2 regions of the Carnobacterium sp. FSL W8-0810 genome follow, and region 1 is predicted to be linked to the other one. Evidence: riboswitches for the same ligand, from Rfam matches in the RefSeq annotation. Region 1 holds a riboswitch; the other holds the start of a gene.

Evidence for each region. A riboswitch is a leader RNA that binds a small molecule or an ion and turns the genes downstream of it on or off. The one in region 1 is predicted to bind thiamine pyrophosphate.
Region 2: linked by a shared signal. The riboswitch ahead of thiM (hydroxyethylthiazole kinase) and the one ahead of thiT (energy-coupled thiamine transporter ThiT) in region 1 are both predicted to bind thiamine pyrophosphate.

What each region holds. Positions count from the first base shown of each region.
Region 1 is NZ_JBBOWO010000001.1:2,104,732-2,109,167, reverse strand. It holds gene NST49_RS10170 (quaternary amine ABC transporter ATP-binding protein) at 1-105, opposite strand, end outside; gene NST49_RS10165 (HD domain-containing protein) at 557-1,222, shown strand; gene NST49_RS10160 (GNAT family N-acetyltransferase) at 1,272-1,766, shown strand; TPP riboswitch at 1,856-1,959, shown strand; gene thiT (energy-coupled thiamine transporter ThiT) at 2,045-2,605, shown strand; gene cls (cardiolipin synthase) at 2,759-4,210, shown strand; gene NST49_RS10145 (betaine/proline/choline family ABC transporter ATP-binding protein) at 4,368-4,436, shown strand, end outside.
Region 2 is NZ_JBBOWO010000001.1:548,106-552,541, forward strand. It holds gene NST49_RS02670 (YtxH domain-containing protein) at 1-119, shown strand, start outside; gene thiE (thiamine phosphate synthase) at 239-874, opposite strand; gene thiD (bifunctional hydroxymethylpyrimidine kinase/phosphomethylpyrimidine kinase) at 864-1,679, opposite strand; gene thiM (hydroxyethylthiazole kinase) at 1,676-2,419, opposite strand; TPP riboswitch at 2,561-2,659, opposite strand; TPP riboswitch at 2,717-2,814, opposite strand; gene NST49_RS02690 (alpha-amylase) at 2,965-4,425, opposite strand.

The sequences.
Region 1 (4,436 bases):
TTCTTGCTTAGATTTTTGTTGGTTTAACAACTCTAAGGCTTGTGTTGTTCTTTTACCAAAAACTTTTGTAACATTTTCAATAGTTATTTTTGACAAAAATAACATCCCCTTCCTTTTTTTATTTATGAATGTCAACTAGTGAATCAAAATGAATAAAGTACAATCTGATAAGGATAGAATCAAAACATAAATTGTTATAGAAACCATTCGTAAAATGGCTGATTTCTTTGAAAAATGTTTAAGAAAAATCGACATCTATTCATTAAAAAAAAACTTTTAAAATGAAGCACAATAATCAGTGTAACATGAATAAAAAAAAATGAAAAACAAAACCATTTTCAAAAATAAGCTTTAATACCGTTGTTTTACCTTGACGACAGACCTGAGAGGGGGAATAAAAAAAATAAAAAAAGTTTTTAAAAGCGTTTTCTTTTTAGGTTTCTTGTAAAAAAAGATAAAAAATAAGATATAAAAATTGACATATAACTTGTGGTTTTTTAGTGGGATTGATAGACTTATTTTGAAGTGCTGGAAGAGTACAAATGAGGTGGAAAAAATGTTAACAGATTTACAAAAAAAAATTATTGAACATACAGAAGACTATGTATATAAATTATTAAAAGATGATGCTAGCGGTCATGATTGGTGGCATATTCATCGAGTCAGAAATTTAGCAAAAAGTATTGCAAAACAAGAACGTAAAGAAATAAATTTCTTTATTTGCGAGATGGCGGCTCTTTTACATGATGTGGCTGATGAAAAAATGAATAAAACAGAAGCTGATGGGGAGAAGAAAGTTAGAAGTTGGCTTTCAACTCATCCTATAACTGAAGAAGAAACAGAACAAATAATGGATATCATTCTTCACATGTCATACAAAGGTGGGACAAATAAAACTAAATTGACTTCAATAGAAGGAAAAATTATTCAAGATGCAGATAGATTGGATGCAATAGGAGCAATTGGGATCGCTAGAACAATGGCCTATTCAGGTTCAAAAAATCGATTGATACATGATCCGGAAAAAAAACCACGTGAACATCTTACTATAGAAGATTATCGTTCTGGAGAAGATACAGCTATTATGCATTTTTATGAAAAATTGTTAAAACTAAGGGAAGAAATGAATACAACTTCTGGGAAAAAGTTAGCAGAACAAAGACATGCTTTTATGGAACACTATTTATCAGAATTTTATGCTGAATGGGATGGGGACAGGTAAGGTAGGCTTATAAAGAGGTTTAATACAATAAATCAGTGGAGGTTAGTGTATGAATAGGATGGAAAATATTATACTAAGAGAAGCAACAGTAGGCGATGTTTCTATGATAGAAGATTATATAATAGAAAAAAATCCTTACACAGTGATGCCTATGGTCGGTATGACTGAAAGTTTACATGAAAATGAAAAATACCCTATCTTGATCTTAGACCAAGATACGATGGTAGGTTTCTTTATCCTTCAAACAGGAAATTCGGTATTAAACTATGTCTCAAATCCCAATGCTATTCTTTTAAAAGCCCATTCGGTCGATAAACGGTATCAAAAGCAAGGATACGGAAAAGCTTCAATGGAAAAACTACCGGAGTATATAAAAGAGCGGTTTTCTTCTATTAATGAAATTGTTTTGTTGATTGATTACGATAACATCAGTGGACAAATGATGTATTTAAAATCAGGATTCAAAGATACTAAAAAGAAAGTAAAGGAAGCAGATGGGTATAAGTTTGTTTACTCAAAAATACTTGAGGGCAGTCTAGTTTAATCTGCTTAATAGTTGAATCATCAAATCGTATATTGACAAAAAATCAGTATAATTGTACTATATTATATGGAAGTAAAATTGAATGAACAACCATCACAAAGGGGTGCTGTAAAAAGCTGAGATTGAATCAATAGATTCTAACCCTTGGAACCTGTTCGTTAGTACGAGCGTAGGGATTGTGACGGGGACGAAATAATAGTGTTAAAATGATTATTCGGACTCCTCCTTTGATGTGTGGCACTGTTCAACACATGAAGGAGGAGTTTTTTTTGAGTAGTATGAGGTTACGTGTTTGGATAGAAGGGACGATAGTTGCCGCTTTAGCAATTGTGTTATCTTTGATTCCAACCAATATTGGAACAGGATTTACAATTTCGTTAGGGATGATTCCGTTAACGTTGTTTGCATTTAGGTATGGTTTTATAGCAGCGTCTGCATCAGGATTTTTATGGGGAGTATTGCATTTCTTAGTTGGAAACGCTAGTATATTGCATCCATTACAAGGATTTATAGAATATTTTGTTGCTTTTGCTTTTGTTGGTTTTGCAGGTCTGGTAAGCAGACCTATCCAACGATCTTTTAAAGAAAATAAAAAACTAAAGCAATATCAATTAATTGTCTTTGGAACGATATTAGGAACAGCAGCTCGTTTCTTCTGGCACTTTATTGCAGGGTATTATTTTTGGGGAAGTTATGCTCCAGAAGGAATGAATCCTATTTGGTATTCATTTATTGCGAACGGTGGAAGTGCACTCGTTACTGGAATAGTAACAAGCGTTGTATTAATCATCATAGCTAAAACGACTCCAATGTTGTTTTTACCAAAAAGTAAACATTAACCATTTTTTTTAAGGATAAATAAGTGAGAGATTGTGGCAGCTGCCCAATCTCTTTTTTGGTAATGAATTCCTGCAGTTCGCTAGTTTGTAGTAGCTAAAAAATTAGGGAAGTAGTAAGATTGACTAATAATAAAGTTGGAGAGGAATACGTCGATGCAGATTATCACATACATACTTTTGGGTTTTTTCTTTTTAAATATCGTTTTTGCTGTCATTACGGTTTTTCGTGAGAAACGAGATATTGCTGCTACTTGGGCATGGTTGCTTGTATTGATTCTTTTACCAGGAATTGGATTCATTTTTTATTTGTTTATTGGGAAAAAATTGACCCGTGAAAAGATATTTGATATCAAGTCTCAAGAAAATATAGGAATGCCAGAGCTCGTACAAGCTCAAAAAGAAATGTTAGCAGAGGATGAAAATTTATTATCTGCTAAACAAGCTACTGAAAACGCAAAAGAAATGGCAAGTTTATTTTTAGAAAGTGACGAATCAATTTTAACTAAAGGAAATAAAATTGAATTGTTCACTGATGGAGCACAGAAATTTAATTCTTTAATAGAAGATATTTCTAAAGCGGAGCATCACATTCATATGATCTATTATATTATCCATAACGATAAAATAGGGAAACGTGTTCTTAAAGTCTTAGAAGAACGTGCAGCTGCTGGAGTTGATGTTTTAGTTATTTATGATGCTTTAGGTTCTCGATCGTTAAAGCCTAATTTTTTTAAAAAATTAAAAAAATTAGGTGGCAAAGCTGAACCTTTCTTTGGTTCAAAATTTCCATTGATTAATTTACGTTTTAACTACCGTAATCACCGTAAAATTGTGATTATTGATGGGAAAATTGGGTATACTGGCGGTTTCAACGTTGGAGATGAGTATTTAGGCGAGTATAAGAAATTTGGCTATTGGAGAGATACCCATTTAAAAATTCAAGGAAATGCTGTCCTTGCATTACAAAGTCGATTTTTAATGGATTGGAATGCAGCAGTTCCTAAACATAAATTGGAATATGAAGAAAATTTCTTCCCTTTAATTGATAAAAAAGGGCATACGAACGTACAAGTCGTTTCGAGTGGTCCAGATTCAGATCTTGAGCAAATCAAAAAGGGTTATATTAAGATGATCAGTATGGCTAAAGAGTCTGTTTTTATTCAAACGCCTTATTTTGTTCCAGATGATTCAGTATTGGAATCTATTCAAATTGCTATAATGTCTGGGATTGATGTTAAAATCATGATACCGAATAAACCAGATCATCCATTTATTTATCGGGCTACCATGTATTATGCTGAAGCTATGGCAGCAGTTGGTGCAGAAGTATATATTTACGATAATGGATTTTTACATGCAAAAACAGTAGTTGTGGATGGAGATATCTGTTCGATTGGGACAGCTAATTTTGATATCCGTAGTTTTAAATTAAATTTTGAAGTAAATGTTTTTATCTATGATGCTAAGATTGCTCAGCAACAGCAAAATTTCTTTTATGAAGATATGAAGAAAAGCTATCTACTGACAAAAGAAATCATTGATAATAAATCTAAATGGATGAAATTTAAACAAACTTTTTCTAGATTATTTTCTCCAATTCTATAAACTCATAAGCTAGCTAAAGAAAGATTTTGGAATACTAATTCCAAAATCTTTTTTTATGAGAAAAAATTAATCAAAAATCGTCAAATTTGATTAGAGTTAGTATGTTTGAGATAATAGTTTTGCATATGGTCAAAAAATAGAAAGAATATATAAAGAGGTGAGTGTATTGATAGAATTTAAAGATGTTTCAAAAGTATATAAAGGTGGGAAAAAAGCAGTCGACGCT
Region 2 (4,436 bases), 1.6 Mb from region 1:
CTGAACCTGTTGATACTTCAGAATTTAACGGAACTGTAGAAGTTCCTTCATCACCTACCGTTGAAGATTTAACTGATACCCCAGATCTATCTGTTGAAGATAGACGTGGACAATTATAGACTTAAATAGAACTCAAAGTAAAAATCCTTACTAAAATACCACTCTCCTAATACTTTAGGGGAGTGGTATTTGCTTTATCCTTATTTATATACTAATGCTAAATCAATCCTCTAAATAATTAGTTTATTTTTTTCTTTGACAGTAGATTCTTAACGGTTTGTCCAATATCTTCACTGTGGCAAATAACTGAAATAACAGACACACCGTCTGCGCCTGAAGAACGAACGGCATTAGCATTTTCTTCTGTAATTCCACCTATTCCTACAATTGGAAAGTTAGCAAATTGTTTTCGTATAGCTTTTAAAAAATACAACCCAGCAGGAGGCTTCGCATCTTTTTTAGATTGCGTTTTATATAGTGGACCAATTCCGACGTAATCTGCTCCGTTAAGTATCGCTTGTTCCATTTCTCTAGAATTGTGTACAGAAACACCCACTATTTTTCCTTTTGCTTTTTCACGAAATATAGGAAGCGCTAGATCTTCTTGGCCGATATGAAAACCATCCGCATTTAATTTAAATGCAAGCTCTACATCATCATTGACGATAAACGGTACTTGGTAAGCTTGACACATTTTTTGACAAGCACGAGCAAACTCTTCATACGCTTTACCTGTTAAAGACCCTTCACCCTTTTCACGTAATTGAAAACAAGTAATCCCTGCTTGTAAAGCTTCTTCAAGAGTTTCCAAAGGATCTTTTCTACAGTTCACTGTACCCATTATAAAATAAACGTTCAAAATATTACAGTTCATTTACTGCTACCTCACAGGTTCTTTTTTGATCGTTATAAGCAAAATGATTTGTTGGTCCATGACCATTTCCAATATGAAGAGGGGTAGAAATAGCTAGATGGATGAATTTTTTTGCTTCAATAATCGATTCATGTATGGACAGTCCTTTTGCAATATTTGCTGTAAGAGCTGCAGAAAATGTACAACCTGTCCCATGTGTATCTTTTGTTTGTATACGAGGGGTACTTATCGAAAAAGAATGCTGACGAGTGTATACTCTATCCGTTGCCTGTTCTCCATCTAAATGACCTCCTTTTATAATCACGCATTCAACCCCCATTTGAAGGATTTGCTGTGCAGCTTCTTCAATATCTTTAACATTTTTAATCCGTTTACCTGTTAAAAGTTCTGCCTCAGGGATATTTGGTGTGCAAATTGTTGTATAAGGAAACAGCTTTTCGATTAACGTTTTTACTGCTTCATCTTGTAAAAGACTTGCTCCGCCTTTTGCAATCATCACTGGATCAACGATTAGTGGAATTTGGTATTGTTGTACGATTTTAGCCACAACTTCAATAATTTCAGCTGAAAATAACATTCCTGTTTTAATTGCTTTTACAGAAAAATCATCTAGTATTGTTTGTAATTGTTGCTGTACAAAAATTGGCGATACTTCAAAAATACCGTGTACTCCTAGTGTATTTTGATCAGTTAATGCTGTTATTGCTGTTGTTCCAAATACACCCAGTTCTTGAAATGTTTTTATATCCGCTTGAATTCCAGCACCGCCACCTGAATCTGATCCAGCTATTGTTAGTGCAATCATCTCTCAACCTCCGATAATTTTTGTAATGTGTTCATAAATTGTAAAGCAAACGTACCCACTTCATTTGTACTTTGTTCAGCAGCTTGCTTGTAATCTTTTAACGTCGCTGCTAAACTTTGCATTGGATTCATACCGCTGCTCGCAAGCGACGCTGCACAGATAGCACTTAATAAACACCCAGTACCTGTGATGTGTGTCGCTATTTTCTTGCCTCCTGAAACATGAATTCCCTCATGCCCATCTGTTATAAAATCTGATTCACCCGTTACAATGACAAGGCACGTATACTGCAAAGCAACTCGTTTTGCGATTTTAGCAATATCTATTTCACCTGTGCCGCTATCTACACCTTTTGGTTGCCAAACCTCACCGGCAATTGCCGCTAGCTCACCTGCATTGCACCGAATTAAATCAAACTGAATTTTATTCAGAAGGTGCTTAACCAATTGTTTGCGATAACTTGTAGAACCAACACCTACTGGATCCAGCACAATAGGAATAGATAATTCATTTGCTGTTTTGCCTGCAAGCAGCATAGCTTCTGCTGTACGGTCATTCACTGTTCCAATATTAATAAGCAATGCTTGAGCAATCGACACTATTTCAGATACCTCTTTAACTTCATCAGCCATAATAGGTGAAGCACCGACTGCAAGTAACCCATTCGCTGTGAAATTAGCAACTACGTAATTTGTCATGCAATGCACTAAAGGAGCTTTTTTTTTAATTTGTACTAACATATTTCATTCCTCTTTCCTCTACTTTTTTGTCTGCCATTTCTTTTCACCATTCTTCAAAAATCTAACTCTCAGTCCTCCTTTATTTTGGACGCAAGCAAAAAAAGCCTCTACAAAAAGCGTAGAGGCTAAAAAAAGTGTATGAAAAAAACACTAATCGCTCCCTACGTCAGTATTAACTAACAGGTTCAAAGGGTCAGGTTTTAACCTTCTCAACACAAGCGTGTCCCCCCGCAATTAAAAGTTTTACAAAAGAAAAGCTCCCCATAGAAATGGAGAGCTCAGTACGTATAATTTAACAGATATGTACCTAGTGCTCCCTACGTCAGTGTTAACTAACAGGTTCAAAGGGTCAGGTTTTACCTTCTCAACACAAATGTGTCCCCCTGCAAAACATTTAATTACTTATAAGCTTACTATATACAAACTATTTAATCAATTTTCTTAAGTAATTAGACATTAAGAGTACAAAAAAAAGTAACTAATGAATAAATTTTTTCAGTCTATTCATTAGTTAGCAACAATTCGATCTTTTTCTTTTAATTTAATTATTCTTCTTTATTCACCCACACAGATACAGAACCGGCTTCTACAAGAAAATGACCATTACCTTCTTCATCAATCGTTATTTTATTTGTACAATTACCTAGATAATCTTCATAAACACATCCACTTTTGTCTTCTCCTACAAACATATCCTTAAAGCCAGCTTCACTATTTGAGATGACTACAGCACACCCTCTTGGATACTCTTCATTTCCTGATCGAGTCCAACCAATACAATTTCTGTGATCAAAATAATCTGTTTGATTTCCATAAGCATAATTCTTTTTAAGGTACAATAATTTATCGATTACTTCACGCTGAGGTTCAATTGGATCATCCCCTTTGATACCGTAATAATCACCGTAAAAGAGCACTGGATAGCCTTCTTGTCTTAGTAAGATAACTCCATAAGCTGCAGGCTTAAACCATGGCTCAATAAAGGATTCCAGCGATTGATTTGGTTGAGAATCATGATTATCTACAAAAGTTACAGCTTGCATGGGATTATTTTGGATTAACGTTTGATCAAATAATTGTGTCAAATCAAATTCGTTACCCATTTTTGAAGCTTGTTCTAATTGGTGATGCAATCCTACGTCAAATAGATCCATTTTATAGCCTTGGCTCTCTAAATAATTCTTTAAACTAGAGTAATTTTGGTCCCAATACTCTCCCACAATAAAAAATTGTTTGCCAAAATTAGATTCAATACTTTCGCGTAATTCATAAATGAAATTCTCGTTAATATGTTTGACCGCATCTAACCTAAAACCATCTACTCCAGTTTCTGCAATAAACCAATTAGCCCATTTTTTTGTTTCTTCAACAACTTCTGGATGACTATAATCAATATCAGCATACATGAGGTAATCGTAATTGCCATACTCGTTATCTACTGTTTCGTCATCGGCCCAGCCTTTATTTTGACCTTCAATACGATAAATAGCTTTTTTCTCGTTTTCTTGATTGTAATCCGTTCCTGAAAAATGGTACCAATGCCATTGGAAATCAGAGTATTTCCCTTTTCTACCTGGAAAAGTAAACTCTGTCCATCCTTCAATTTCATAGGGTTCACTGATTGTTTGATTGCGATCATCAGGATCCACTTCAATCGCTTTAAATCGTTCAACTCCATCTGCGCCTGCTTTATGATTTAAAACAACATCTGCATAAACTTGGATTTCGTATTTATGCAGCTCATCAATTGCTGCTATTAATTCTTCTTTTGTACCATACTTTGTGCGGATAGTACCTTTTTGATCAAACTCACCTAAATCGTATAAATCATATATTCCGTATCCATTGTCTTGTGTTCCTGTACCTTTAAAACATGGTGGAATCCATACACTGGTTATTCCAATTTCACTTAAATGTTTTGCATCTTCCTTTAAACGTTTCCAATGGTTACCATCATCTTCTATATACCACTCAAAATATTGCATCATTAGTCCATTTTTAAGCATGTTTTTACTTC